2 regions of the Terrabacter sp. LjRoot27 genome follow, and region 2 is predicted to be linked to the other one. Evidence: riboswitches for the same ligand, from Rfam matches in the RefSeq annotation. Region 2 holds a riboswitch; the other holds the start of a gene.
What was found. A riboswitch is a leader RNA that binds a small molecule or an ion and turns the genes downstream of it on or off. The one in region 2 is predicted to bind cobalamin.

Region 1: it holds a riboswitch for cobalamin, as region 2 does, so the genes downstream of both, ACSQ2D_RS09640 (SCO2322 family protein) here and ACSQ2D_RS19920 (CbtB domain-containing protein) in region 2, are expected to answer to the same signal.

Annotation. Positions count from the first base shown of each region.
Region 1 is NZ_CAXUSS020000001.1:2,047,327-2,064,764, forward strand. It holds gene ACSQ2D_RS09595 (P1 family peptidase) at 1-196, opposite strand, end outside; gene ACSQ2D_RS09600 (Mur ligase family protein) at 338-1,585, shown strand; gene ACSQ2D_RS09605 (hypothetical protein) at 1,582-2,367, shown strand; gene ACSQ2D_RS09610 (hypothetical protein) at 2,531-2,749, opposite strand; gene ACSQ2D_RS09615 (adenosylcobinamide-GDP ribazoletransferase) at 3,058-3,864, opposite strand; gene cobU (bifunctional adenosylcobinamide kinase/adenosylcobinamide-phosphate guanylyltransferase) at 3,857-4,474, opposite strand; gene ACSQ2D_RS09625 (ECF transporter S component) at 4,471-5,328, opposite strand; gene ACSQ2D_RS09630 (ABC transporter ATP-binding protein) at 5,325-6,947, opposite strand; gene ACSQ2D_RS09635 (energy-coupling factor transporter transmembrane component T) at 6,944-8,029, opposite strand; gene ACSQ2D_RS09640 (SCO2322 family protein) at 8,045-8,788, opposite strand; cobalamin riboswitch at 8,882-9,031, opposite strand; gene ACSQ2D_RS09645 (hypothetical protein) at 9,066-9,281, shown strand; gene ACSQ2D_RS09650 (serine hydrolase domain-containing protein) at 9,278-10,651, shown strand; gene ACSQ2D_RS09655 (DUF3043 domain-containing protein) at 10,689-11,270, opposite strand; gene ACSQ2D_RS09660 (protein-L-isoaspartate O-methyltransferase family protein) at 11,345-11,926, opposite strand; gene ACSQ2D_RS09665 (class I SAM-dependent methyltransferase) at 11,998-12,807, opposite strand; gene ACSQ2D_RS09670 (dipeptidase) at 12,922-14,292, shown strand; gene ACSQ2D_RS09675 (metallophosphoesterase family protein) at 14,441-15,220, opposite strand; gene nadA (quinolinate synthase NadA) at 15,227-16,447, opposite strand; gene ACSQ2D_RS09685 (SDR family NAD(P)-dependent oxidoreductase) at 16,558-17,295, shown strand; gene ACSQ2D_RS09690 (S-adenosylmethionine:tRNA ribosyltransferase-isomerase) at 17,292-17,438, shown strand, end outside.
Region 2 is NZ_CAXUSS020000001.1:4,312,947-4,324,565, reverse strand. It holds gene ACSQ2D_RS19940 (hypothetical protein) at 1-194, opposite strand, end outside; gene ACSQ2D_RS19935 (hypothetical protein) at 191-700, opposite strand; gene cbiE (precorrin-6y C5,15-methyltransferase (decarboxylating) subunit CbiE) at 844-2,073, shown strand; gene ACSQ2D_RS19925 (cobalt-precorrin-4/precorrin-4 C(11)-methyltransferase) at 2,070-2,852, shown strand; cobalamin riboswitch at 2,883-3,080, shown strand; gene ACSQ2D_RS19920 (CbtB domain-containing protein) at 3,111-3,317, shown strand; gene ACSQ2D_RS19915 (CbtA family protein) at 3,319-4,092, shown strand; gene ACSQ2D_RS19910 (hypothetical protein) at 4,089-4,496, shown strand; gene ACSQ2D_RS19905 (DUF1905 domain-containing protein) at 4,506-4,796, opposite strand; gene glsA (glutaminase A) at 4,876-5,901, opposite strand; gene ACSQ2D_RS19895 (VWA domain-containing protein) at 6,063-6,716, opposite strand; gene ACSQ2D_RS19890 (hypothetical protein) at 6,753-7,175, opposite strand; gene ACSQ2D_RS19885 (GNAT family N-acetyltransferase) at 7,288-7,566, shown strand; gene ACSQ2D_RS19880 (GNAT family N-acetyltransferase) at 8,066-8,665, shown strand; gene ACSQ2D_RS19875 (GNAT family N-acetyltransferase) at 8,874-9,416, opposite strand; gene ACSQ2D_RS19870 (precorrin-2 C(20)-methyltransferase) at 9,619-11,148, opposite strand; gene ACSQ2D_RS19865 (precorrin-8X methylmutase) at 11,145-11,619, opposite strand, start outside.

The DNA.
Region 1 (17,438 bases), 2.3 Mb from region 2:
GCTCGGTGGAGGCACGGCCGCCGTGGGGGAGCACCACGGTGACGCCGGTGCGCACCGGTCCCTGCCCGACGGTCATATCGCCCTCGCCGTGCACGATCGTGCTGTAGCCGACCCGTACGCCTTCGACGTCGGTGATCGCGTTGAGTGGACCCGAGCGCCCCGTCCCGATCTCGATCCCGACATCGGTGGCTCGCACGCGGTCTCCTCCTCGTCCACCCGCGGACCGGGAGAACCGGTGCTGCGGCTACGATCTGGCTTGTCGATCTGGCATGTCACCGAGCGGTCGCCCCTCGCTGCCGAGCGGCGCGACCCACGATGTCGAGAAGGGTAACCGCTTTTGTCTGACGCACGCGATCCGCTCCGCGCCCGCCTGGCGCTGGCCACGGGACGGTCGGCGGGACGGCTCTCGCAGGCCCTCGGCAAGGGCTCCGGCTCCATGATCGGTGGCCGCCTCGCCCTCCGCGTCGACCCGCAGGTGCTCCGCGCCGTGGCCGGTGACCGGCGCAGCGTCCTTGTCACCGGCACCAACGGCAAGAGCACCGTGACCGCCCTCGTCGCCGCGGCGATCACGCCCGGCGGCACCGTCGTGAGCAACTCGACCGGCGCCAACATGACCGACGGCATCGTCACCGCCCTCTCGGCAGACCGCACCTCCGAGCTCGCAGCCCTCGAGGTCGACGAGGTCTACCTCGAGCCGGTGGCCCGCGGCACCCGGCCCAAGGCGGTCGTCGTGCTCAACAGCTCCCGCGAGTACACCCGCGGCGTGTCGCTCCGGAGCACGCTCGAGCACTGGCGCCGCACCGCCGCCGCGCTGCCCGACGACTGCGTCGCCATCGTCAACGTCGACGACCCGCTCGTCAGCTGGGCCTTCGAGACCGCGCCGCGCCGCATCGGCGTCAGCGGCGGCCTCTACTGGCGCGGCGACGCCCTCATCTGCCCGGCCTGTGGCTCGGTCCAGGACTTCACCGACGACTCGTGGAGCTGCCCCGGCTGCCAGCGCTCGAGACCGGAGCCCGACTGGAAGGTCGTGCCGGACGGCGACGGCTGGGCCGTCGAGCACTCCGGGGAGCGCACGCGCATCGAGGTCACGGTTCCCGGCCGCACCGGCCCGGTGGGCGGCGCCTTCGCCCTCGCCGCGGCGGACGCGCTCGGCGTCGACGTCGCCACGGCCGCCGAGCGGGTGAGCGCCGTCGCCGACGTCGACGGCCGCTATGCGCCGTACCGGCTCGGCGACCACGCCGCTCGTCTGCTCATGCTCAAGAACCCCGCCGGGTGGGCGGAGGCGATCGACGTCGCGGTCTCGACCGGCCGGCCGCTCGTCGTCGCCGTCGACCCGTTCGGCCCCAAGGACACCGCCACCATGTGGGAGGCGCCGTTCGAGCGCCTCGCGGGCCAGCGGGTCGCCGTCACGGGCGGGCGCACGGCCGACGCCGTGGCGATCCTCGACGCCGCGGGGGTTGAGGTCGTCGAGGCCCCCGACATCGAGTCGGCCGTTCGCGCCCATGCACCGGGCGAGGTGATGGTGGCCTGCAACTACCCGGCCTTCCGACGCATCTCCAAGCAGTTCCGAGGAGGCACCCATTGAGCCGGGCACTCACCGTCGCCACGCTCTTCCCGCTCGCCACGGTCGCCGCGGCCGACGAGGCCAACGCGAAGGCGCTCGTGCGCCGCGGCGCCGCGCGTGACCTCTCCGTCGAGACCGTCACCGTCGACCGCGCCGACTCCTTCGTCGACGCGGACGTCTACCTCGTCGGCGGCACGGGACGCGGTGGCGTGGCGGCCCTCGTCGAGGCGCTGACGTCGACCGATCTCGCGGCACGCGTCGCTGACGGCGCCGTGCTCCTCGCGGTCGACGCCGGTCTCGACGCGATCGCCCGCTCGTGGGTCGACCCGTCCGGTGCCCGGCACCAGGGCCTCGGTCTGGCACCGGTCACCGTCCACCCGGCTCCCGAGGTCACCGGCACCGTCGTGACCCGGCCCGACGCCTCGCTCGACCTGCCGGCCCTCATCGGCTGGGAGGCGCACGACCTCCGCACGGATCGCGAGGACGGCGCGCGGGCCCTCTTCACCCTCGAGGTGGGCGCCGGCAACCGCACCGACGACGCCGCCGGCGCCACGACCGAGGGTGTGCTCGCCGGGTCGGTCCTCGGCACCCGTCTGCACGGACCGCTGCTGGCGCTCAACCCGGAGCTCGCCGACCTCGTCCTGGCCCGGGCCACGCGCCGGACCGAGCCGTGGGCCGTGCTCGAGTCCCCGGCGGTCGAGCGCGCCCGTCGCGAGCGCATCGCCGAGGTGCGACGCGAGTCGCCGAAGGCCGACTGGCGCAGCCGTCTCCCCGGACCAGTAGCAGGCCGCCTCCGCCGCTGACCGAAGCCCAGGTCAACCGTCGAGACGCGGGTCCGCGCCCACCGACGGAGCTGCCGAGGCGCTGCGTCTTGCGAGCTGGCACACGCCTTCTCAGGGCCAACGGTACGGAGCCGACCCCCGAAGAGCCCGAGCGGGTCGTGCTCCGATGCTGTGGTACCTGGGGTCACAGAGCCGACGTGGCCGCAGCGCCCCCGTACATGAGGAAGAACACGACGATCGACGCGAGCGCGGTGACGAGGCCGGCGATCGCCATGCCGCGACCGGGGTGCTTCTTGGCGAGAGCGATGCCACCGAAGACGATGGCGAGGACCGCGAGTGGCCACAGGCCGATGTTGAGGAACGGAACGAACGAGAGGAGCACGGCGAGGATTCCGAGGATCATGCTCGTGACCGCGAAGCCGGTGCCGGGGCGTGTCGTGGGTGCTGCAATGTTCGTTGCAGCCGGGCCAGGGATTGTTTGACTCATGATGTCTCTCCTGCAGATGAGTCGAGAACTCGACTCCGATGTGGGTCAGAATGCCCACGAGCCAAGTCAACTCCTCCCGTGCCCTGCGCGGATGGGCTGGAAGTCCCCCGAGCGCGGACCGAAGGTCCTGTCTGCTTGCCTCGGGCGTCGCTCACCTGGTGTCTGCTGCCCGCGCGGGGCATGCAGCCGTGACGGCACTGCGGCCGGACGTGGCCTCTCGACGGTTAGAGGTGGGGGAGGGCGGTGGTGACGACGGTCGCTGCCACGAGCCCGGCGGCCAGGGCGACCTCGACGGCCGCGCCGATGACGTCGCCCGTGACCCCGCCCAGACGCCGCACCGCGTGACGCCGGGTCACGACGGCCCCGGCCACCGCGACGAGCACGACGACGACGGCGCCGAGGCCGACGGTCCACGACGTCTCGCCGAGCACCCCTGACAGCCCGCCGACCGCGAGCCCGGCAAGCACGCCCACCGCGGCGACGAGTCCCAGCAGCCGCCCCCGGGCCACGGTGCCGGCGACACCCTGACCGAGTCCCTCGGGACGGGCGGGAGGTATGCCGTCCCGCGCGCACACCGCGCACGCGAGCCGGCTGGCCACGAGGGCCACGACGGCCAGCGCCGTGCCGAGCGCGCCGACGAGCAGGAAGGCGAGGCAGGCGGCGTCGAGGAGGAGGACGAGCACGACCGCTGCAGCGCCGGCCGGGCCGGTGTCGCCGCGTCGCATGACCTCGAGAGACCGCACCGGGTCGTGCCCGGAGGTGAGCCCGTCGGCGAGGTCCGCGAGCCCGTCGAGGTGGAGCGCCCGGGACAGCAGCGCCGTGACGACGAGCGCGATCACGGCCACCACGCCGGAGGGGGCCCAGCCCGTGACCGAGACCGTGCCGAGCACGACCCAGGCGAGCGCGGCCGGCGCCGCCGTCACGGGTGCGAGGAGCATGGACCGGCCGAGGACGGCCCGGTCGACGTGCGTCGGGGGCCCGACGGGCAGGGCCGTGAAGGTGCCGAACGCCAGGCGCCAGGCGTCACGCATCGAGCGTCCCGCTCCGCGGCTCGCGGGTCACGACGGGGGCGTCACTGAGGTCGACGACGCGTCCAGCGACGACGAGGTGCACGCGGGCCGCCACCGTCGCGACGAGCGCGTTGAGGCGGCCCAGCTCGTCCTGGAAGAGGCGTCCGGAGGCCGTCGTCGGCACCAGCGACCAGCCGACCTCGTTCGTCACGACGACCACGGGCACCGTTGCGGCGCAGAGTGCCTCGACGAGCCCGTCGGCCTCGCGACGCACCGCGCCCGCCGCGGCGACGAGGTCGTCCCAGCCGGCCTCGTCGACGAGGGCCGTGAGCCACGTGCCGAGGCAGTCGACGAGCACGGGACCCGTGGCGGCCTCGATCGCCCCGGCCACGTCCGTCGTCTCGAGGGTCCGCCACGTCGCGGGTCGGCGCGTGCGGTGGTCCTCGACGCGCCGGCTCCACTCGGGGTCCGAGGCGTCGGCGCGGCGCCCGGTCGCGACGTACGTGACGTCGTCGTGGCCCTCGACGAGGTCCTCGGCGTGGCGGCTCTTGCCGCTGCGCACCGGTCCCGTGACGAGGGTGGTGGTCCGGGCCCGGCGAGGTGAGAACGCGACGCCGTCCGTGCTGGTCATCGCAGCCCGCTCGCGTCCTGCAGCGGGACCTCGCGGGTCGCTCCTGGCGCGGGTGCCGGGCCGAAGACGACCGGCACTCCGAAGGCCGCCCGCCGCGCGCCGCGCCGGAAGACACGGAGCAGTGCCGGGCCGGCCAGCAGGACGAGGGCCGCGTTGAGCACGCCCCGCGGCAGGTCCCACGCGAGGGACGTCGCGAGGTAGAAGAGGGCGTAGTGGGCGAGGTTCTCCGAGACCGGGGCGCCGGGGACGAAGCCCATCCCGCTGGGCGCGTTGGTCCCGAGGAACGGCCAGAACCAGAGGTTCATGAAGAGCCCGAAGGCGAGTCCCGTCACGAGGGCGTATGCCGTGAGCACCCAGCGCTCGACGCGTCCTCCCGCACGGCCGGGGAGCAGGCCGGCGCCGAGCCCGATGCCTCCGGCGCAGATCATCTGGAAGGGCAGCCAGGGGCCGACCCCGCCGGTCAGCAGGGCGCCCGTCGTGACGGCGAGCGCCCCGGACACGAAGCCGACGCCGGGACCGAGCACGCGTCCGGCCACGATGACGACGAAGAACATCGGCTCGAGCCCGGCGGTGCCGGCGCTGAGCAGCCGCAGGCCACCGCCTGCGGCAGCAGCAACGCCGAGGACCGCGATCGTCTTGGCGTCGAGACGTCCGGCCGTGACCTCGGCGAGGCACACGACCGCGAGCAGCCCGAGCAGGACGGCGAAGAGCCAGGGCGCGTCGTTGCCGTGGTCGCGCGCGAAGTCCCCGGTGACGAAGAAGGGCCACGTGAACGCGACGAGCCCGACGATCCCGACCACCCCGACGGCCACGACGGCCGGCCAGCGCAGCGGGATGACGCGGCGGCCCGTCATGCGATCCTCGCGAGGGCGCCAGCGACCTCGGCCACGGTGAGCCACGTCTGGGGCAGGAGCACCTTCGTCACCTGCGGGGCGAACGCCGGTGACGAGGCGAGGACCTCACGCGCCGGGCCGTCGGTGACGACCTCCCCGTCGGCGAGGATGACGACACGGTCGGCGACCTCGGCCGCGAGCTCGACGTCGTGGGTCGCGAGCAGGACCGTCGTGCCGTGCGCCGCGAGGCCCGTGAGCATCTCGCCGAGCCGCTTCTTGGCGCCGTAGTCGAGGCCGCGCGTCGGCTCGTCGAGCAGGAGCACCTCGGGCGACCCCGAGAGGATGACGGCGAGCGCGAGCTCGAGGCGCTGGCCCTCGGACAGGTCGCGCGGGTGCACGGTGGGGTCGATGCCTCCGGAGATGCGGTCGAGCAGGCCGCGGGCCGTTCCCGGAGCGGCGCCGAAGTCCTGGTCGGCCGCGGTGCACTCGGCCGCCACGGTGTCCGCGTAGAGGAGCAGCTCGGGCTGCTGGGGCACGAGCCCGACGGTGCGCACCCGCTCGCGGGCGGACCGGGCGTGCGGGTCGACTCCTCCGGCCCCGACGCGCACCGTCCCGCCGGACAGCCGGTGCTGGGCCGCGATGGCGCCGAGGAGCGTCGACTTGCCGGCGCCGTTGCGCCCCATGAGCGTCGTCACCGAGCCACGGGCCACGGCGAGGTCGACGCCGTCGAGGACGACCCGGCCGCCGCGCGCGACGCGGACACCGTCGACGGTGACGGCGTCGGCGGGCCCGATCACCCGGAGGTCGGCCACGGGGCGCGGGGTGCTCGTGCCGAGGGCCTCGCGCAGCGCGGCGGCCTTGCGGCGCGCGTCACGGATGGACAACGGTGTCGGAGACCACCCGACGAGCCGGGAGAGGCCGACGACGGGCGGGTAGATCTGGGAGCGCAGCATCGCCTCGGCGGGGTCGAGCAGCTCGGACACATGGCCCTCGTCGACGAGGACGACGCGGTCGGCGTGGTGCACGACGCGCTCGAGCCGGTGCTCGGCCAGCACGACCGTGACCCCGAGGTCGTGCACGATGCGGTGGAGCGAGGCCAGGACCTCTTCTGCCGCAACGGGATCCAGCGCCGACGTCGGCTCGTCGAGCACGAGGACCCGAGGGCCGGCGGCGAAGAGGGCGGCGATCGCGACGCGCTGCTGCTGACCCCCCGAGAGGGTGCGCAACGCCCGGGCGCGCAGGGGAGTGAGCCCGAAGAGGTCGAGCGTCTCCTCGACGCGGCGACGGATCGTCGTCGAGTCCAGCCCCATCGTCTCCATGCCGTAGGCGACCTCGTCCTCGACGACGTCGGTGACGAAGGTCGAGGACGGGTTCTGCTCGACGAGCCCGACCACGGTCGCGAGGTCGCGCGGACGGTGCTCGGCCGTGTCGAGCCCGTCGACGGTGACGCGTCCGGTGAGCGTGCCGCCGCTGAAGTGCGGCACGAGCCCGTTGATGGTGCGCAGCAGCGTCGACTTGCCGCTCCCCGTGGGCCCGACGACGAGGACGAGCTCGCCCTCGGGGATCTCGAGCGTGACGTCGTGGAGGCTGGGAGCGGGAGTGTCGGCATACTGCACCGACACGTGCTCGAAGGTGATCACGGAGCGACCTCCCGGGGACGGGGCGACAGCCAGGCAGGCGTGGCGGCCACGAGCAGCGCGAGGACGGCGACGAGCGGCACGGCGGGCAGCTCGGCCTGCTGGCTCGGCACGATGCCCTCCCAGCCCTGCACCGAGGCGACGACGAGGACCGCGGCGGGCACGGCGCCCGCGACGACCGTCACGGTCTCGGTCCACGTCCACCGGTCGCGACGATGTCCCGACCGGGGGTCGCGTGACGCGCCGACGAGCAGGCTCGAGCCGGCGAGCAGTGCGCCCAGCACGAGGACCGGCAGCCCGAGCACCCCGCCGGCGGAGGAGTCGAGCAGACCGTAGAGCCCGGCGAGCACACCGACGAGACCGGCGAGGGCGAGCCCGGTGGCGGCACGGCGGCTCGTCGTCGTGGAGCGGACCGCGCGACCGTAGCCGCGCGACTCCATCGACGCGGCCAGCCCGAGCGATCGCTCGAAGGCGGTCTCGAGCACGGGCACGGTGAGGCGCGCCATCTCCCGCAGGCCCCGGCCGTCGCGTCCGCGCAGCGTGCGGGCCGCCCGCACGTCACGGGCGTCGGTCAGCAGCTGCGGCGCGAAGGTCAGGCCGACGACGACGGCCGTGCCGACGTCGTAGAGCGTGGCGGGCAGGTAGCGCAGCAGCCGGCGCGGGCTCGCCAACGCGTTGGCGGCGCCGAGGCACGCGAGGACCGCGGCGAGGCGCAGGGCGTCGTAGGCGGCATACAGCAGGGACTCGAGCGTGACCGTGCCGCCGAGGCGCACGCCCGCGGCCCAGTCCGGCAGCGGGACGTTCGGCAGGGTCATGACGACGGTCTCGCCGACGATGCCGTTGCCGAGCAGCGCTGTCATGACGATGCGGAAGGCGACGATGACGGCACCGATGACGAGGAAGGCGGGCAGCGGGTTGACCGTGGCGGGGTCGTGGCGCTCGCTGACGACGAGCACGCAGACGCCGATGACGAGCAGCAGCAGGACCGGGTTGGTCGTGCGCGACGCAGCGGTGGCCAGGCCCAGCCCCCACAGCCACCAGGCTGCGGGGTGCTGGAGCCGGGCCTTGCGCTGGAGTCCCGCCACGTCCGTCGGGGCTCCTCAGGCGTCCTGGCGGGCGCGCGAACGCGAGCGCACGAGCAGGTAGCCGACGAGCGCGAGCAGGACGAGGCCCGCGATGACGTATGCCGCGACCGTCCCACCCGAGGTGCCGGACGTCGGCGCTGCGGCGACGTCGGTGCCCGAGGCGGCGGGGGTCGTGGCCGCCGCGGACGGTGTGGCTGCCGGAGCGGCGATGGTCACCGGCTGGTCCGCCGCCTTCGCCTCGGGGCTGACCTCCTTGACGGCACCGCCGCAGTCGCTCGTCGGGTAGCCGTCCACCCCGCAGACGAGGCCCTTCTCGGTGCGCACGTCACCGGCCTGAGCGAGCACCACGGCGCTCGTGGCGTCCGTGGCGACGACCGCGCACAGGGCCTTCGGCTCGGGCGGGGTGGCGCCGTCGGCGGCGTCGGCCGGACGACCGAAGTCGACGACGAGACCGACGCGCTTCTTGCCCGCCTCGGCGGGGGTCGTGCCGCAGACCTGGTCGAAGGTGAGGACGGCGCGCGGGTAGCGGGTCGAGGCCTCGTCGGCGACGGCGAAGCGCCAGCCGTCGACGCTGCCGTCCTTCGGGACCGTCTGGTCCGGGCCCTTCTGTGCGAAGGTCCAGGCGCCGTCGGAGAGCTGGTAGAAGCCCCAGTAGCGGTAGGCGGCGGCGTGGGCCGGCGCGATGGTGAGGGCCGAGAGGCAGGCCGCGACGAGCGCGGCGAGCACGACCCGGAGCGGGGCACGACGGACAGGGGACACGGTTTCCTCCTCGCGGTCGGACACCATGTCGGGTCTGCTGGCTGAGGCCGGCCCGGCGGGGTGACTCCGGTCCGCATTCCACGACAGACTGACAAAGGAGCCGGTGGGACGCGGGTTTTCCGGCTGGTCACCCCGGGCCGCACTGCGGCGGGAGGTGGCTTCACGGTTGCGGGTCAGCGCCGGAGTCACACCGGCTTGCCCCATCGTCCTTCGGTTAGGCGAACCGTCGCACGCGGGGCGTCCGCCCGTCAAACGGCGTGCCAACTAGGGTGGCCGCATGAGTGCTGACTGGTCCTGGCTGTTCCTCGACGCGCACGGCAACCCGGTGGAGGGGGAGGGCGTGACGACGTCGGGCTTCCCGACCCAGAGCGACGCCGAGAGCTACCTCGGGGAGTCGTGGCGCGAGCTGCTCGACGCCGGCGTCGAGGCGGTCACCCTGCGTGAGAACGACACCGTCGTCTACGGCCCGATGAGCCTGCGGGCCGCGGAGTGAGCGCGCCGCTCGGCGCCGGCAACCCGTCGGACACGGCGCTGTCGGCCGGGCTCGAGCGCGACCTGCTCGCCCGGGTCGTCACGGCCCAGCGCTCGTGGCGCTCACCGGGCGTCAGCGTCGGCGTCGTGCGCGACGGCGTGCTCGTCTGGTCGGCGCACGTGGGGTCGGCCCGCCTCGGGTCGCAGCCCGCACCGGCCACCGACGACACGCAGTTCATGATCGGCTCGGTGACGAAGACGTTCACGGCGCTGGCCGTCATGTCGCTGCGTGACGAGGGGCTGCTGTCGCTCGACGACGCGCTCGAGACGTACGTGCCCGGCACCAGGCACGCACGGGTTCCCTTGCGGCAGATGCTCGCCCACGCCTCGGGACTGCAGCGCGAGCCCGTCGGCAACATCTGGGAGAGCCTCGTGGCGCCCGAGCGCGAGGAGTTCCTGGCCGGCGTCGAGCAGGCCGAGCAGGTGCTCCCCGCCCACCACGCCTTCCACTACTCCAACCTCGCCTACGGCCTCCTCGGCCAGGTCGTCGAGCGCGTCACGGGACGGGACTGGGAGCACGTCGTCCGCGAGCGCGTGCTCGAGCCCCTCGGGATGAGCCGCACCGGCCTGACGCCCGCCGACGACCGCGCCCTCGGCTACCAGGTCGACCCCTATGCCGGCACCGCGAGCGAGGAGCCGCTCTTCACGCTCAACGCGACGGCGCCGCTCGGTGGCCTGTGGTCGACCGTCGCCGACATGGCGCGCTACGCGGCCTACGTCGCGAGCCCCGACGACCGGGTCGTGCGGCCCGAGACCGTCGAGGAGATGTGCCGGCCGATCATCATGACCGACGTCGACGGCTGGAGCGGCGCCTACGGGCTCGGCTTCGGCATGGGCCGTCGCGGCGACCGCGTCTACGTCGGCCACGGCGGAGCCATGCCGGGCTTCCTCACCGGCCTGCGGGTCCGTCGCACGGACGGCGTCGGCGCGGTCGTCTTCGCCAACGCCACGTCCGGGGCCATGACCCTCGGCCTCGCGACCGACCTCGTCGAGGCCGTCGTCGACGCCGAGCCGTCCATGGCGGCGGCGTGGGTGCCCGAGACGGAGCAGCCGGCCCTGGCCGAGCTCCTCGGCCTGTGGTGGTCGGAGGGCTCGCCCCTCACCTTCTTCGTGCGTGGCGGCGAGCTGTGGTCGCGGCTCGCCGACGACGAGCCGCTCTCCGAGACGCGGTATGCCGCCGAGGGCACCGACCGCTTCCGTGCCGTGGCCGGTCGGGAGCGCGGCGAGGTGCTCGAGGTCGTGCGCGCCGGTGACGGCTCCGTCGACAAGCTCTACTTCGCGACGTACGCCGTGACACGGGCGCCGCTCGCGTTCGCCGACCTGCAGGGCTGAGCCGGGCGGTCAGCAGCCCCGTCGCCCCGGAGGTCGGTCAGGCGGGGTGCTCGCCGCGGGCGACCTGCGGCTTCGGCATGCGCGTGCGGCGCATCTGGAAGGCACGCATGATGGCGTACCACGCGTCGCCCTTCTCGGCGCCGCCGAACTTGTCGTCCATCTTGCGCCGCGTGCGGCGCCACATCAGCAGGGCGTCGCCGATGGCCACGAGGATGAGGCCGTAGACGAGGACGAAGACGAGCAGCAGGGCCCAGTTCGTGCGGACGAAGCTGAGCAGCAGGACGATGAGCATGATCGGCAGCATGAACTCGCCGATGTTCCAGCGGGCGTCGACGGTGTCGCGGATGAAGCGGCGGCGGGGGCCCTTGTCGCGGGCGGGGAGGTACTTCTCGTCCCCCGTCATCATGCCGGCGCGCTGCTTGGCCATCGCCTCGCGGCGGGCTGCCTTGTCCTGCTTCGTCGCGGCCTTGCGGTCGGTGACGATGAGGGGACGCTTGTTGAGGGCCTCCTGCTCGCGCCGCTTCGGCGTCGGCCGGTTCTTCGCGCCGGGGCGCGCCGACTCGTCGGTCGAGGCCGTGGGTGAGAGCTCTTCGTTGAGGGTCTTCTTGCGTCCGAACACGGGGACACTCTAAGCCGAAGGGCGGCCGGGACCCGCATCGCGCCCACGGCCACACGGCACACGGCCCCTCGTCGTCACGACCCGGGTGACGTGCGGAGCGGGACGAACCGGTAGTGCCCGTGCCGCGTGGTCCGGAGCGTGCCGTGGTCGCGCACGGCGAGTGTCATGGTGCCGGCGACGGGGACGACGAGCCGCCCGGGGTCGCCGAGCTGGTCGACGAGCGGCTGGGGCAGGCTCTGCGCCTCAGCCGAGACGAGGATGCGGTCCCAGGGCGCACCGTCGGGATCTCCGAGCACGCCGGCGGCGGCCTCGTGGATCTCTGCCCAGGGCATCCGGGCGGCGGCGAGGTTCTCGGCACCCCAGCGCGCCAGGGCGGGCTCGAGCTCGACGCCGACGACCTCGCCGGTCGGCCCGGTGAGGTGGGCGAGCAGGGCGGTCGTCCAGCCGGAGCCCGAGCCGACGTCGAGGACGCGCTGGCCGGGTTGCACGTCGAGCAGGCGCAGCATGTCGGCGACGGTCCGCGGCTGGGAGTTCGTCTGGCCGTGCCCGATGAGGATCGGGGCGTCGTGGGCCGCGCGGGACCGGGCGCCGCGGGGGAGGAAGCCCGCGCGCGGCACCGCGGCGAAGGCCTGCTGCACCCGGTCGACGGCGTCCATGGTCCGAGCCAAGCACGACCGGGCGCGGACGTCAGCCCCCGGCGGCGTGGCGGGACGCGCCGACGGGGGAGTCAGGCCATCCGCCGGGCGATGACGTGCACGAGGGTGCCGAGCGCGCGGTAGGGGTCGGTCGAGCCGAGCCTCTCCTCGACGTCGAGCAGGGTCGCGAGCTCGCCGCCCTCCGGAGCCGGCTCGTCGACGGCGACGTCGTCGCTCGCGACGCGGATGCCGTACCACGCGACGACCTCGAGGCCTGCTGCCTCGCAGTCGGCCGTCAGCGAGGCGAGGGTGTCGGCGCGGGCGTCGACGCCGATCTCGTTGCGGTAGCGCGCGTGCCGGCCCTCCCGGGCCGCGTGGCGCGTCTCGTCGAGCATGGCGAGGGCCGCGCGCCAGTCGTGCCGCCCGGCTGGGCGCCAGGCCATCGCGTCACCGTTGCGGGCCGCGATCGACACGATGCCGCCCGGCGCGACGCGACGGGCCAGACCGGCCACCGCGGAGCGGCTCTCGGGGAGGTACATGAGGACGCCGTGGCACATGACGACGTCGTATGCCGTCGGCCGCGTCACGCTCGCGAGTCCGGCGAGGTCGGTGGCCACGAGGGTGACGTGGTCGCGCTGGTCCGGAGTGAGTCCGGCGGCGGCCTGCTCGAAGGTGGCGCGCATCCGCCCGTCCGGCTCGACGGCGGTCACCGAGTGGCCGAGCCGGGCCAGGCGCAGCGCCTGCGTGCCCTGCCCGGCGCCGACGTCGAGGACGCGGAGCGGGCCACGTGGCAGGTGCGCCGCGAGCTGCCGGGTGACCATCTCCTGGCGCACGACGTTGCGCAGGTTGCCCAGGCGCTCGAGCCAGGGGTCCTGCCCGGCGACGAACGTGTTGTCTCCCATCCGGCCGAACCTACCCATGGGGGACGACAGCTCCCGAGGCGGCCACCGCGAGGGTGGTGGACCGGGGCCTCGCCTGCCTCGTGGGACGGACGCCCGCGTGGGTAGGGTCGGCACGTGACTGACGACGCCCTCACCCCCGCCCAGATCCAGCAGATCCGCGACCGCGTGGCCGAGCTCATGCCGCAGGTCCGGGCCGACCTCGAGGAGCTCGTGCGCATCCCGAGCGTCTCGGCCTCGTCCTTCGACCAGAGCCAGGTGACCCGCAGTGCGGACGCCGTCGCCGAGCTGCTCCGCCGCGAGGGACTCGACGTCGAGGTCGTCGTCGAGGGTGGCCGGCCCGCCGTCATCGGGCACCTCGACGGCCCCGAGGGAGCTCCGACCGTGACGCTCTACGCGCACCACGACGTGCAGCCCCCCGGCGACGACGCCGACTGGGACAGCTCGCCGTTCGAGCCCGAGGAGCGCGAGGGTCGCCTCTACGGCCGCGGTGCGGCCGACGACAAGGCAGGCGTCATGGCCCACGTCGCCGCACTGCGTGCCCACGCCGGCAACCTGCCCGTCGGCGTCACCGTCTTCGTCGAGGGTGAGGAGGAGTCCGGCTCCCCGTCGCTCGGCACGATCCTCGAGAAGCACGGCGACCGCCTCGCCGCCGACGCCATCGTCATCGCCGACTCCGGCAACTGGGACATCGGCACGCCCGCCCTCACCACGACCCTGCGCGGCGGCATCCGCGTCGTCGTCCGAGTGCAGACGCTCGACCACTCCGTGCACTCCGGCATGTTCGGCGGTGCGGCGCCCGATGCCACCACCGCGCTCGTGCGCCTGCTCGCCTCGCTCCACGACGCCGACGGCACCGTGGCCGTGGCCGGGCTCGACGCCGGTGAGGCCGCCGACATCGACTACGACGAGCAGCGCTTCCGCGCCGAGTCGGGCCTGCTGGACGGCGTGTCGCTCATCGGGTCCGGCTCGATCCTCAGCCGGCTCTGGAACAAGCCCTCGATCACGACGATCGGCATCGACGCGACGTCCATCGACAAGGCGTCGAACACGCTGTCGGCCAAGGCTGCCGCCAAGATCTCCGTCCGGCTGGCACCGACCCAGGACCCGCTCGTCGCCTTCGAGCGGGTGCGTGAGCACCTCGAGGCCCACGCCCCGTGGGGTGCCCGCCTGACCGTCGAGCTCGAGGAGCACGGCTCGGGCTTCGCGGCCGACGCGAACGGTCCCGTCTACGACGAGGCGCGGGCATCCTTCGCCGACGCGTGGGGGACCGAGCCGGTCGACATGGGCGTGGGTGGCTCGATCCCGTTCATCTCCGACTTCTCGGCGCGCTTCCCCGACGCCTCGATCATCGTCACCGGGGTCGAGGACCCCGACACCCGCGCCCACGGCGCGAACGAGTCGCTGCACCTCGGCGAGTTCGAGAAGGTCTGCGTGGCCGAGGCGGTCTTCCTCGCCCGGCTGGGAGCGCTGCGGTCCGCCCACTGAGGCGGGCGGCATACGCCATCGGTCCGAGGGTCGACCGATGACGTGTGCGATGGTGCTGCGTCTGCTGGGGTGGTCACACCACCGGAGGCAGCACCATCAGCAAGGTCCTCCACGCCGGAGCCCGGCGGGCCCGGGCCGGCCCGGCGGCTCAGGAGGCGGGGACCGCCGACCCCCGGTAGCGCTGCTCGCGCAGCTCGAGGGCGTACGCGTCCGCGCCCGGCATCCCGAGCTCCTGGGCGATCGCGACCTCGGCCTCGACGTCGTACGGGACGCGCACGAAGGCGATCCCGACGTGGCCCGGCGGCTCCTCCTCGCCAGGGGCGGCGAGGCTTCCCTCGAGCACGACGTAGGGCGCGCCCGGGCCGTCGAGGGCGTTGCCGACCGAACCGGCGTTGAAGACGGTGATGCCGTAGTCGACGGCGAGGTAGGCGCCGTGGATGTCGCCGTAGCCGACGATCGTGGGGACCGGCCCGTCACCGGTGAACTCCGTCTGTGCGACGAAGGCGCGGTGCTCGGCCTCGGTGGTGGGCGCGTAGACACGGGTGAACTCGTCGACCGGGGACGCGTGGAAGAAGCGGATCGGCTGCCCGCTCAACACGAGCTCGTGCACGTTCGGCAGGTCCGCGAGCCACAGCCGGTCAGCAGGTGTCAGCTCGTCGTGGACCCACTGCGGGTGCTCCCAGGGGTGCTCGTCGTCACGCGCGATGAAGGCGTCCCAGTTGCCGCGGACCGTCGGGATGTCACGGTCGCGGGTGATCCGGATGCACTCCGAGCCGCGCGGGCCCTTGCCGACGACGTCGCCGAGGTTGACGACGTGCTCGATCCCGCGACGCGCGATGTCGGCGAGCACGGCTTCGTACGCGGTCACGTTGCCGTGCACGTCGGAGACGACGGCGACCCGGTGGAGGCCGTCTGCGGGTGACGTCACCGCGGCTCAGTCCTTGTGGGTCGTGCCGGGCAGCGCGAGCATCCGGTCGAGGGCCGCGCGGGCCTCGGCGGCCACGCTCGGGTCGACGTGGATGGGGTTGACGACCCGACCCTCGACGAGGGACTCGAGCGCCCACACGAGGTGCGGCAGGTCGATGCGGTTCATCGTCGAGCAGTAGCAGACGTTCTTCTCCAGGAAGGCGATCCGCTGCTCGGGGAACTGCTGCGCGAGCCGTCGCACGAGGTTGAGCTCGGTGCCGACGACCCACGACGTGCCGGCCGGCGCGGCGGCGATGGTCTGGATGATCTTCTCGGTCGAGCCCACCTCGTCGGCCCGCTCGACGACCTCGTACTGGCACTCGGGGTGGACGATGACCTTGACGCCCGGGATCTCGCGGCGGGCGGCCTCGACGGCGTCGACGGAGAAGCGGCCGTGCACCGAGCAGTGCCCGCGCCAGAGGATCATCCGCGCCTTCTCGAGCTGCTCGCGGGTCAGGCCGCCGTTCGGGCGGTGCGGGTCCCAGACGACGCAGTCGTCGAGCGAGAGGCCGAGCTCGCGCACCGCGGTGTTGCGGCCGAGGTGCTGGTCAGGCAGGAAGAGCACCTTGCCCGTGCCGGTCCCGTCCAAGCCGACGCCACCGACCTGCTCGAAGGCCCAGTCGAGGGCGGTGCGGGCGTTGGAGCTCGTGCAGATGGTGCCGCCGTGCCGGCCGGTGAAGGCCTTGATCGCGGCGGAGGAGTTCATGTAGGTGACGGGGATCGTCTCGCCGGCGACGCCGGCCGCGGTCAGCTGCTCCCAGCAGTCCTCGACCTGGGCGATGGCGGCCATGTCGGCCATCGAGCAGCCCGCTGCGAGGTCGGGCAGGATCACGGTCTGCTCGTCGCTCGTGAGGATGTCGGCGGACTCGGCCATGAAGTGCACGCCGCAGAAGACGATGTAGGGCGCGTCGGGCCGGGCGGCGGCGTCGCGGGCGAGCTTGAACGAGTCGCCGGTGACGTCGGCGAACTCGATGACCTCGTTGCGCTGGTAGTGGTGCCCGAGGACGAAGACGCGGTCCCCGAGCGCCGCCTTGGCCGCGCGGGCGCGCTCGACGAGGCCGGGGTCGGACGCGGGCGGCAGGTCGCCCGGGCACTCGACGCCGCGCTCGGTGTGCAGGTCGGTGCCCTGCCCGAGCACGAGGAGGGGGAGCGGAGCAGGTGCCGGGGCCGATGCCGTGTCGGTCGTCATGAGCAGATCGTATGCCGCCGCGCGGGCTCCCAGCGCCCGGGCACTTGACCTCAAGTCAACTTGATGTCTGACGCTGTGGCCATCGACCCACGACCACCACAGGAGTCATGATGCCCACCGCACTCGTCACCGGCGCCACCCAGGGCCTCGGCCGGGCCCTCGCCGAAGCCCTCGCCGTCCGCCGCTGGGACCTCGTCGTCACGGCCCGCGACGCCTCGCGCCTCGCCGAGACCGTCTCCTCCCTGCGCGACCACGGTCACGTCGTCGTCGGCCTGTCCGGCGACGTCAGCGACGCCGTCCACCGGGAGGAGCTCGCTGTCGCCGTCACCGAGCTGGCAGGGCCCGGCGCCCTCGACCTGCTCGTCCACAACGCGAGCACGCTCGGCCCGGTCCCGCTGCGCCCCCTGACCGACCTGACGACGGACGCCCTCGCAGCCGTGCTCGCCGTCAACGTCATCGCCCCGCACGCACTGACCCGCTCGCTCCTCGCGTCCCTCGAGACCGCGGGAGGGACGGTCATCGCCATCTCGTCGGACGCCGGCGTCGAGCACTACGAGACGTGGGGCGCCTACGGCGCGAGCAAGGCCGCGCTCGACCACCTGACGCTGACGCTGGCGGCGGAGCTGCCGTCCGTCCGGGCGTACGCCGTCGACCCCGGCGACATGCGCACCGCGATGCACCAGGCCGCGTTCCCCGGGGAGGACATCGGCGACCGCCCGCTGCCGGAGGAGGTCGCCGTCCCCGCGATCCTGGCGCTGCTCGCGTCGCGGCCCGCGAGCGGCCGGTACCGGGCTGCGGACCTGCTCGCGGCCGGTTCGGCGGCCGGCTCGGCGGCGGTGGCCTCGTGACCGCGACCCTCGCGCACGCGCCGCACACCGTCTTCCGCGTCACCGACGACCTCACGGCCGACGCCCCACCCGAGACGAGGGGTCTCGGTCGGGACGGCGTACGCCTCCTCGTCGCCTCGGAGCCGACCTCGGGCGGGGTGCAC
Region 2 (11,619 bases):
GAGGTCGTGACCGCGGCCAGCGCGTTGCGCAGGACCGGGTGCGGCGCCCCGTCGGCCACGGCACCGGCGTCGCTGAGGCGCTCCACGACGTCCTCGCACGCACCCTCGGGGTCGGTCGCGTACTCGACGAGCGTGATGAAGGCGTCGGCGTCGAGGCGCAGTCGGGTGGTCGTGGCGTCGAACGTCACGCTCATGCGGGCACCAGGCCGTCGGTGCGCATGACGAGGCTCGCCGCGACGGCGTCGAGGACGGGGCCCAGCTGGCCGAGTCGCAGGGTGCCGACCCGTGTGGTGAGGGTGACGCCCGTGCCGTCGACGAGGGTGGTCCACGACTCGGTGGTCACGGACTCGTGGGCCGGGGTCGAGTGGGTCGTGAGACGGCGCAGCCCGGCACGGCCGCCGACCGTGGCGTGCTCGTGGTCGAGGAGGAGGTAGCCGTCGAGCTCCTGCGACTCCCGCTGCTGCGTCGTGCGCTGCCAGTCGGCGAGCGAGCCCTGAACCTCGGCGAACGTGAGGACGACGTTGGTCCGGAAGCGGTCGGAGTCGTCCGGCTCGACGGCGGCGACGACGTCTCCGTCCGGCGAGAGCTCGATCGCGTCCCAGTGCTCGGGCACGGCGAACGACACGCTGCCCCCGCGCGTGCTCATCGTGGTGAGTCGGGGCGTCGGGTCCTGCCCCGCCCCCCGGTGGACGTCAGTCATCTGGGTGTCCTCCCCTGCGTCGCCATCTGGTTGCCAGCCGTCCCCCGACGACGTGCGATAGACATCATGGGGCCGAGACGGGGCGTATCGGGCCGGAACGGTCATAACGAATGTCCTCGGATCGTCGCGCTAGGGTCGCCGCTGTGATCGAGGTTGTCGGCGTGGGTGCGTCCGGGCTGGAGTCCCTCGGCCCGGACGGCCGCCGGCTCGTCGACGAGGCCGAGGTCGTCGTCGGCGGCGAACGCCATCTCGCCATGCTCGATGCCCGTCCCGGCCGTCGCCTCGTGCCCTGGCCGTCGCCGCTGCTCCCGGCCCTGCGGCAGGTGCTCGACGACGCCGGCGCGGATCGCGTCGTCGTGCTCGCGAGCGGAGACCCGCTCGTCTCGGGCATCGGGTCGACCCTCGTGCGCGAGCTCGGTGCGGACGCGGTGCGGATCCATCCGGCCGTGTCGTCGGTCGCCCTCGCGCGAGCCCGGATGTCTTGGGCCGCAGAGGATTCCGACGTCGTCACCCTCGTCGGGCGCGACGTCGACCGGCTCCGCCGCGACCTGGCGCCGCGGGCCCGGCTCGTCGTGCTGACGTCGGGCGACGACGCCCCCGCCCGCATCGCCTCCCTGCTCGTCGAGGAGGGGTATGCGGGCAGCCGCCTCACGGTGCTCGGTGACCTCGGCTCCCCGGACGAGTCCCGCACCGAGGGCGTGGCCGCATCGTGGGACGGCCGTCTCGCCCCTCGGTTGCACCTCGTCTGTATCGAGTGCGACCCCTACCCGGCCCGGAGCGCGAGGTCGCTCGTGCCGGGACTCGGCGAGACGGCATACGACCACGACGGGCAGCTGACGAAGCGCGTCGTGCGCGCGGCCGCGCTGGCCCACCTGGCGCCGCAGCCCGGGGACGTCATGTGGGACCTCGGTGCCGGCGCCGGGTCGGTCGGGATCGAGTTCGCGCGGCATCACCCCCGCAACGAGGTCCACGCCGTCGAGCGCGACCCGGAGCGGGCCGAGCGGGCGCGGCGCAACGCGCGCGCGCTCGGGGTGCCCGGGGTGCAGGTCGTCGAGGCGGCGTCGCTCGACGTCGTCGCCTCATTGCCCCGGCCGGACGCCGTCTTCGTGGGCGGTGGGGCCACCGGCCCGCTGCTCGACGCCTGCTGGGACGCCCTCGCGCCGGGGGGACGGCTCGTCGTCCACGGCGTCACCGTCGAGACCGAGGTCCTGCTCCACGACGTGCGGGCGAGACTCGGTGGCTCGATGACCCGGATCGCCGTCGAGGACCTCGACACCATCGGGTCGCTCCACGGCTGGAAGCCGGCACGGTCGATCGTGCAGTGGTCGGTGGAGAAGCCTGTGCCACCAACGGATTCGGAGACTGACGCATGACGGTCCACTTCATCGGTGCCGGCCCGGGAGCCGCCGACCTGCTGACGCTCCGTGCGGTGCGGCTCGTCGGTGAGTCGCAGGTGTGCCTCTACGCGGGCACCTACATCGGCTCCGAGGTGCTCGCGCACTGCCCCGAAGGGGCCGAGCTCGTCGACACCCAGCACCTCGACCTCGATGCCATCACCGAGCACTGTGTCCGCGCCCACGAAGCCGGTCACGACGTGGCGCGGCTGTGCTCCGGCGACCCGTCGCTCTACTCCGCCGTCGCCGAGCAGACCCGACGGCTCGACCGCGCGGGCGTGCCGTGGGACGTGACCCCCGGCGTGCCCGCGTATGCCGCTGCGGCTGCCCTCATCGGCCGCGAGCTGACGCTGCCCGAGGTCGCCCAGTCGGTCGTGCTGACCCGGGCGCACCGCGACTCGACGCAGATGCCCGAGACCGAGTCGCTCGCCCACTTCGCCCGCTCACGGGCCACGCTCGTGCTGCACCTCGCGATCCGCCGCACGCGTGAGCTGATGGCCTCGCTCGTCGGCGACTACGGCGACGACTGCCCCGTGGTCGTCGTCGCCAACGCCGAGCAGCCCGACCAGCTCGTGCTGCGCGGCACGCTGGCCGACATCGCCGACCAGGTCGAGGCGGCCGGCCTGCGCCAGGCTGCCGTCATCCTCGTCGGCCGCGCGCTCGCGGCCCGGGACACCGACGACTTCGTCGAGTCGCACCTCTACGGCACGCGGATCAGCGGGGCGACGCGAGACACGCGAAACACGCCGGGCGCCTAGGGTCCCCGTGGCGTGCCCGGACGGGCTGTGTCAGGATGCGAGTGCCGCAGTGCACGGGAAGTCGGTGTGATTCCGACGTGGTCCTCGCCACTGTGACCAGGGAGCAAGTCCCCACCATTCGCCACTGGTGACCTCAGGTTGACGCGAGTCCGACGCTGAGTCGCTGGGAAGGCTGGGGAGGCGTGACGATCTGGAAGCCAGGAGACCGGCTGCGGCGCGATCTGTCCACGAGGCATGGAACGAAAGGGTCAATCTGCCATGACCACTGCTGCATCGGCGTCTGCCGTCTCCCCGTCCACCAGCGTCCGCGTCCCCGTCTGGGCGTGGGCCCTTCTCGCGTTCGCGGTCTTCGCGCTCTACTTCGTCTCGCAGGAGAACGGTGCGCTGCTCAGCGCGCCCGCTGCGCAGATGCTCCACGAGCTGACGCACGACGCGCGTCACGCTCTCGGCGTCCCCTGCCACTGAGGTGGGCCTGAGCTTCGGCTCCGTGCTTCGGCGCGGGGTCCTTGCCGGCGTGTCCGCGGGCCTCGCGGCCGCCGTCGTCATCTGGCTCGTCGTCGAGCCGGTCATCCGCCGCGCCCTCGCGGTCGAGGATGCCCGCTCGCTCCATGGCGGGCAGTCCGCACCCACGGGCCTGCCGACGCACGGCGGCGAGGAGCCGCTCGTGTCCCGGGCCGCGCAGGTCGTCGGCGGTGCCGTCACGGCGGTCCTCGTCGGGGTCGCCGTCGGGGTCATCTTCGCCGTCGTCTTCGCCAGGATGCGTGAGCGGCTCCCCGGCCGGGGTGACTTCGGTCGCTCGATGGTGCTCGCCGCGATCGGCTTCGCGTCGGTGAGTCTCCTTCCGGCACTTAAGATCCCGTCGAACCCGCCGGCCGTCGGCGATCCGGAGACGGTCGGGCAGCGCACGATGCTGTATGCCGTCGTCCTCCTCCTCGGGGTCGCGATCGCGCTGCTCGTGCCGGTGCTCGACCAGCGCCTCGCGGCGCGGGGCACGGTGGCGTCCACGCGGTGGGCCGTCGACGTCGTCGCCACCGTGGTGCTCGTCGTGCTCGTGCTGGTCCTCGTGCCGGGCTCGCCCGACGCGGTGCCGGCCGACGTGCCCGCGGCGCTGCTCTGGGACTTCCGGCTCGCGTCGTTGGCGCAGCTCGCGACGATGTGGCTGACCCTCGGCCTCGTCTTCGGACTGCTCCTCGAACGGGTCGCCGCGCCCAAGCGGGCGCTCGCGCCCGTGGCGGCGTGACGGCATACGAGAACGCCTCTGCTGACAGTGATCCCGCGGGCTCGTGCATCGTCCGTGTGTGCCGTGACTGCTGCTGCGGCACGGAACGCAAGCACCCCGGGGTCGACCACGACGGGCTCCTGGCCCGGCTCGAGGTCGGCACCCGGGGGAGTGCCCGCGTGCTGCGGAGCGCGTGCCTGCTGGCGTGCGACGAGTCGAACGTCGTCGTCGTGACACCGTCGGTGCAGGGCCGCCGGGCCGGTGGGCGACCCGTGTGGGTGCGCGCCGTGCTCGACGACGAGGCGGTCGACGCGATCATCGGGTGGGTCGCGCTCGGTGGCCCGGGCGTCGCGGACGTGCCCGCCGGGCTGGAGGAGCAGGTGTTCGCCCCGAGCGGCCTGTCAGTGACGTGGACGGCGGTCTGACGCGGCCCGTCACGAGTCGGCGCGGACGTCCAGTCCCACCTCGACGGTGTCGCCCTCCTGGACGTCCTCGGCGCGGCGGACGGCGACCTTGAGGGGGACGACGTAGCCACCGTCCTTCGGCCACAGCGACGTCGCCCAGCGCGTGCGCCCGATGCGAGCCGTGACCGGGATCATGCCCCAGCCGTAGCTGATGTGGGCGACGTCGTGGAGGGCCCGGGACTCGTCCTCGGGCACGGTGACGAAGTAGTAGGGCGACGGGCCCCGCCACTCCCAGACCTCGGCCGTGAACTCCAGCTCCATGGCCACAGGATGGCACCGATCAGCGGGTGGTTCGCGACACCGACGGCACCTCCTCGCCGGACATGCCAGACCGGGCGCCCTAGTCCTTCGAGACCGTCACCGAGGCGAAGAGGTTGAGTCCCAGCTGTTCCGCCAGGTACTTGGTGACCAGCTGACCGCGCACGCTGTTGCCCGCCACGTCCAGGGGAGGGGAGAACGTGGCCAGGCCACCCTTGCCGGGTGCGACGGTGACGATGCCGCCGCTCACCCCGCTCTTGCCGGGGACCCCGACCTCGTAGAGCCAGTCGCCGGACAGCTCGTACAGGCCGGCTGTCGCCATCACCGCCAGAACACGCCGACACACGCCGCGCCCGACGACCGTCTCTCCGGTCACCGGGTTCACGCCACCGTTGGCGAGCGTGGACGCCATGACCGCGAGGTCGTGGACGTTCACGTCGAGAGAGCACTGGCGGGTGTAGACGTCGGTGGCCTCGTCGGGGTCGAAGTAGAGACGGCCGTAGCTCTGCAGCAGGTGGGCGATGCCTTGGTTGCGCAGGTTGGTGGCGGACTCCGAGGCGTAGACCCTCTCGTTCAGGCTCAGCTCACGGCCGGCGAAGCGCGAGAGGCCGTCCCTGATCCGGTCCCACTTCTCCGCCGCTGTGCTCCCCGGCACCAGACTCGTGGCCGCCATCGCGCCCGCGTTGACCAACGGGTTCATCGTCCTGTCCAGGTTGAGCTCGACCGCCACCAGCGAGTCGAAAGGGAAACCGGTGCTGTTGACCCCGAGCAGGCGGCGCGCGTCGACGCCTCCGACCGCCTCGCAGACCAGCGCGAACACGAACGGCTTCGACACGCTCTGGATCGAGAACGTCCTCTCGACGTCTCCGATCTCGAACGACCTTCCTCGAGCTCCCACCACCGAGATGCCGAACCAGTCCGGCGACGCCTCGGCCAGGACCGGGATGTAGTCGGCCACGGCACCCTCGCGGTTTGCCCGGTACCGCTCGTACGCCTCGGTGACCGCGGCCCTGACGTCGTCCGGTTCCGGCAGCTCACCGGTCGAGATCGACGACCTGGCCGCCTCCTCGTCGAACGGCAGCTGCTCATGCATCGACAGCTTGCTCATGGCGCGCCTCCAACGCTGGATGTGCGAAGCCTATGACACGCCTGGGGCGCCGCCAGGGCCTTCAGATCTCTGGCCCGGGTGCGAGGGCTCGTACGAAAGACTGCTGGACCGCGCGGAGGGCGATCAGCTCTGGCGTGCCTCCCGGTGGTTCCCCCGACGTGTCACTCGGTGGCGGCTCGACGCTGCTCGTCGTCGAAGGCGAGGTGGACGGCTGCCTCCTTGGCGGAGGCGCCGGCGGCGACGGCCGAACGGGTCAGCCCGATGTTGCGCGAGGTGGCGGCCATGGCTGCGGCGACCCGGCCTCGGCCGTAGGTCATCGAGTTTGCGGCCGCGACGCCGAGGCTCGACCCGACCTCGATGGCGTCCTGGTCGGCGCCCATGTAGAGGAACTGCCACGCGTACTCGGAGGTCTGCCGCTCGATGAGCGCCTTGACCTGGGCGTGGGTGAGCTCGCGCGAGGAGTTCTCGTGGCCGTCGGTCATGATGCCGACGATGACGACGCCTGGCCGCTCGTGCTCGGGCAGGGCGGCGAGGCGGCCGCCGGCCTCGCCCAGGAGGCGTCCGATGGAGTCGAGCAGTGCGGTGGACCCGCGTGGTGACAGGGACAGCGGCGGCACGTCGGCCACGGGTACGTCCTGGTAGACCTCCTCGTACCGGTCGTCGAACTGCGCCAGGGTGACCCGGCAGTCGCCGGGCTGGCTGCGCTGCTCGGCGATGAACGCGTCGAAGCCGCCCTCCGTGTCGTCCTTGATCGACTGCATCGACCCGCTGCGGTCGAGCAGGAAGTAGAGGTGCGTGAGGTTCGGGTCTGTCATGGCGTCTCCTTCGTGGTCGGGCTGGGCTGGTGGTCCTCAGGTGCTGCTGCGGCGGGCGCGGAAGCGCAGCGGGGGGTCCGAGGCCTCGGGCGCGACCCGGTGGCGTCCTTCCTCGAGGTCGTAGCGGGCACGCTCGACACCGGCGGCGGTGACACGTCCGGCCTCGGAGCCGTAGGCGCCGAGCAGGCTGGTGCGGGCAAGGCGCGGCCCGACGGCGTTCTCCGACAGGCCGGCCAGGGCGCCGGCAGTCCGGATCGTGCCGCCCTCGGTCACGAGGACCGCCGCCATCGCCTCGTCGACGGCGGACGTCAGGTGCTCCTGGGCGGCTCGCAGAAGCGGCAGCGCGTCGAGGGGGCGGGAGGCGTCGGCACGGTCGAGCGCCTCGCGCGCGGCGTCGATCGTCGTACGCAGGGACTGCTCCGTCTCGGCCGGGAGAGACCGTCGTGCTTCGTCACCCATCCATCCACCCTAGGCGCAGTAACTGCGGCACCGCAAGAGATGAGCCGAACTGGCCGTTCCCTAGGCTTGCGACATGATGCCGGCCCCCACCCCGCGGCTGAGGTTCCGTGAGATGACCGGGGATGACGTGCCCAACGTCGTCATGCTCGACATCGGCGGCTCACGCGGTCCGAGCGGCTGGGTCGAATGGAACCAGCGCAGCTATGCCGCGGAAGCAGCCTCGGCAGTGCGGGATGCTGCTCGGGACTCCGGAGCCGAGCATCTGGTCGCAATCATCCGTCCGAACCATGTCGCGTCCCAACGAGTGGCACTCACGATCGGACTCTCGCTCGAGCGCGAGGTGGAGAAGAACGGTGACCCGGCGCTGATCTTCGGCGGTGACCTGACCTGATCTGCGCCGAAGCGTCACAGGGGCAACGTCTTCCGCGCGGCAAGAGCGGACCTTGGCAACGGAGGCCGCGACGCAGCTCGCGAAGGAGCTGTCCGCAGCCGGGTGGGACAGTCAGGTCTCCTCTGCCAAGACGGGGCTTCTGCGCCGGAAGGTCAGTTGACGTCCAGGCGTCCAGGCTGGTGTCCAGCGTCGACCTCGGCACACTCGACGCGCTGGTGATGGAACTCGATGGCGCCGCTGCAAGGCACGATTCGGAGTTCGACGGCTGGGGAGCGGAGCTCCCGCCCGCATCCACCTGATCAGCGCCTGTCGGCGACACCGCCCATCCGTTCTGCTTGCGCCTTGGTCGGACGTCCCGTCCTCAAGGCGGGATGAGAGCGTCTCCAGCGCGATCCCCTCGCCGCGAGTCACTCAGCTCAGCGAGGGCACGTGATTCGACGGGCCCGTCGTCGTCGTGGGTCTAGCATCGTTGTCAGTCGATGCAGAGCGACGGACAGACGTGGTGGTGCAGCAGGAGGGATTCGAACCGATGACCTCTGTGCGTGTGGTGCCGGCGACTGCCGATAGATGGCCACAACTCGGACGGGTCTTCGGCCCTCGGGAGAAGGACCCCACATCGTGCTGGTGTCAACGCTTTCGTCGGCACGACGAGCCCACAAACCGAGACGCGCTGCAACGTGAGATCCAGCAAACAGATCCTCCGGTCGGTCTGCTGGCCTACCTCGATGACAACGTCGTCGGCTGGACGCGGGCGGTGCCGCGGTCGACGCTGCCTGGGATAGCCGAGCACCGGGCACTATCCCGCATCCTCGATGAAGACCTCGACGCCTGGTGGGTCTCCCGCTTCGTGGTTCGCCGCGAGCACCGGGGCAGCGGCATCGGAGTTGCTCTGCTCGATGCCGCTGTCGACTGGGCGGCGCAGCACGGGGCGTCGGTACTCGACGGCCACCCTGTTGACACCGACGGGCTCGCCCGCATCCCGTCCCCATCCGCAGTCTTCACGGGAACCCTCGTCATGTTCCGGCGGGCGGGGTTTGCCGAGATCGGACGCACCTACCCGACCCGACCGGTGATGAGACGCGATCTCCTGCACCGTTAGCGTGCACGGTGGTGAGATGCGCAGTCCCACTCAAGGCGCACTCATCGGCACGACATCGCGGATCGCGGCAGTCGCGGACATTCGACCGAGCCGCATTCTCGAGGGATGGGCACAGTTGGGGCCGACTCGCGTTGGGCATCCCGACAGGCGCGGACCCTGTCAGGGGGACGGTGTCCAGCACCAGCAGATCTGCCGACGTGCCCGGTGCTCATTCGGGCCACTCCTCGGCAAGGACCGCATAGGTGTAGCCGTCGACCCAGCCGAACTCGGCGTGGAAGGAGTCCTTGACCCCGTGCTGCTCGCGCCGCATCCCCAGCTTCTCCAGCACCCGCCACGACCCGACATTGTCTGCGAAGCAGCCGGCCTGGACCCGGCGCAGCCCCAGCCGGCCGAAAGCATTCGCGAGCGCATCGCGCGCCAGTGCCGTCGCGATGCCCCGGCCCGCGTGGTCCGGGTGCACGAAGTACGAGAGGCGCCCCTCACGGCCGACAAACTCCTCCTCGTGACCCGACTGGCCCATCCCGTCGACGACCCCCAAGGTCGCCTGGCCGACCATCACGCCGTCGAGGACAGCCACGACCCGGTGGTGATCGCGGTCGTCGTATGCCGCCCAGTCGGCGACGTACTCCTCAGTGTCGTCGATGCGCTGCTGCAGGAACCAGCGGGTCACGTCGGGCCGGTGGCGCCAGGTCAGGAACTGCTCGGCGAGCTCGGCCGTGGGGGAGGTGAGCTGGAGGCCCGGGGTCGTCACGTTGGGCGACTCTAGCTCGGCGAGCAGCCGAAGGTCACCGCAAGTCGCGCCGTCGTCGGTGCAGGCCCAGCCGCTGCGCCCCTACCGTGGCGACGGCGTGCCTCGCGAGCCATCGGCTAGAGGGACATGGCCGAGAACCCAGCGCTTGCCGCGACCTCTCATCGGCCGGATGGGACGGTTGGGGCCGCGCGACGTCTGGAGGTCAGCTGACGTATCGGGGTGTCCACACCTGGCCGGTGCCGGTGACACGGGTCCCGGAGGCGCAGACGATGACGAGGCACTTCATGTCGATCGTTGCCGGGTCGAGCTCGGCGAGGGTCGTCACCGTGAGCGACTCCTCGGCTCGGCCGACGTCACGTCCGACGACGACGACGGTCGCGGGGTCGCGCTCCTCGAGGAAGACCTCGCGGGCGCGGGACACCTGCTCGGTCCGGCTGCGTGAGGCGGGGTTGTAGAGGGCGACGACGAGGTCGGCCGACGCCGCCGCCCGCAGACGTTTCTCGATGACGGCCCACGGCTTGAGCCGGTCGGAGAGTGACATGATCGCGAAGTCGCCGCCCAGCGGTGCGCCGGCACGCGCGGCGACGGCCTGCGCGGCGGTGACGCCGGGCAGGACGCGGACGGGCACGTCGGCGTAGCCGTACGTCTCGGCGGCCTCGAAGACGGCGGAGGCCATCCCGAAGACGCCGGCGTCGCCGCCCGAGACGACGGCGACGCGCTCGCCCTTGCGGGCCAGCTCGAGCGCGTCCCGGGCGCGGTCGACCTCGACGCTGTTGCCTGACGCATGGCGCGTCAGACCTTCGCGCTGAGGGACGCGGTTGACGTAGGGCGCGTAGCCGACGACGTGACCGACCTCGGCGAGAGCGGTTGACGCCTCCGGTGTGAGCCAGCGGTCGGGACCCGGGCCCAGGCCGATGACGACGACCTCGCCCCGGACATCCGCCTCCGGGTCTCCTTGCGGGACAGCAGTATCGACGGTGAGTGAGGTCGCCGCACGGCCGGCGGCATCGGCGCGCAGGTCGCGACCGGGGACGACGACCATCGACATGTACGGCACGGTCGACGCGTCGACGTCGGCGACGGGCAGCACGCGCTCGGCGTCGGAGCTGGCCCGTTCGACGTAGCGCGCCTCGTCGAGGCGACCGGCCTGGCGCAGGGCCTCCCGGACGTTCTCGAACGTGCGGCCGAGCTTCATGACGACGGCGGCCTCGGTGTCGGCGAGCCGCCGTGCGAGCTCCGGCACCGGGAGCGTCCCCGGCAGGATCGTCAGCACGTCCTCGTGCCGGCACAGTCCGGTGGCGACGGCGGCCGCCGACCCACTGACCGACGTGACGCCCGGGACGACCGCGGTGTCGTAACGGTCGGCGAGACGGTCGTGGAGGTACATGTACGTGCCGTAGAAGAGCGGGTCGCCCTCGGCCAGGACGACGACGTTGCGACCCGAGTCCAGATGTCCTGCAAGGCGATCGGCTGACTCGTCGTAGAAGTCGGCCATGAGGCCGTGGTAGCCGAGGGGGTGGTCCGTCGTGCCCGTGGTGACGGGGTAGGCGAGAAGCACCTCGACGACTCCCTCACGGAAGTACGAGGCAGCGATGCGGCGCGCGATCGAGTCGCCCCGCGGACCGCTGTGGAAGGCGACGACGTCGGCCTCGCCGATGAGCCGCGCAGCCTTGACCGTGACGAGCTCGGGATCGCCCGGCCCGACGCCGACGCCGCGGAGCCAGCCGGTCACAGCTCCTCCTCGCGGGCGAGCGCGTTGACGGCGGACGCCGCCAGGGCGGAGCCGCCACGCCGACCGTGGACGACGAGCCACGGGATGTCGAAGGGGTTCTCGGCCAGGGCGACCTTCGACTCCGCGGAGCCGATGAAGCCGACCGGGATCCCGACGATGGCAGCCGGGCGCGGTCCGCCGTCGGCGATGGTCTCGAGGAGGTGGAAGAGGGCCGTGGGTGCGTTGCCGATCGCGACGACGGCACCCTGGAGGCGGTCGCCCCAGAGCGAGACGGCGGCCGCGGATCGAGTGGTGCCCCAGGTCTTCGCGAGTGCGGGCACCCGCTCGTCGCGCAGCGTGCAGATGACCTCGTTGTCCCGCGGCAGGCGGGCACGCGTGATCCCGGAGGCGATCATGTGCGCGTCGGTGAGGATCGGGGCGCCGGCCCGCAGCGCTGTCCGCGCGGCCGTGACGAGCCGGGGGTGCACGGCG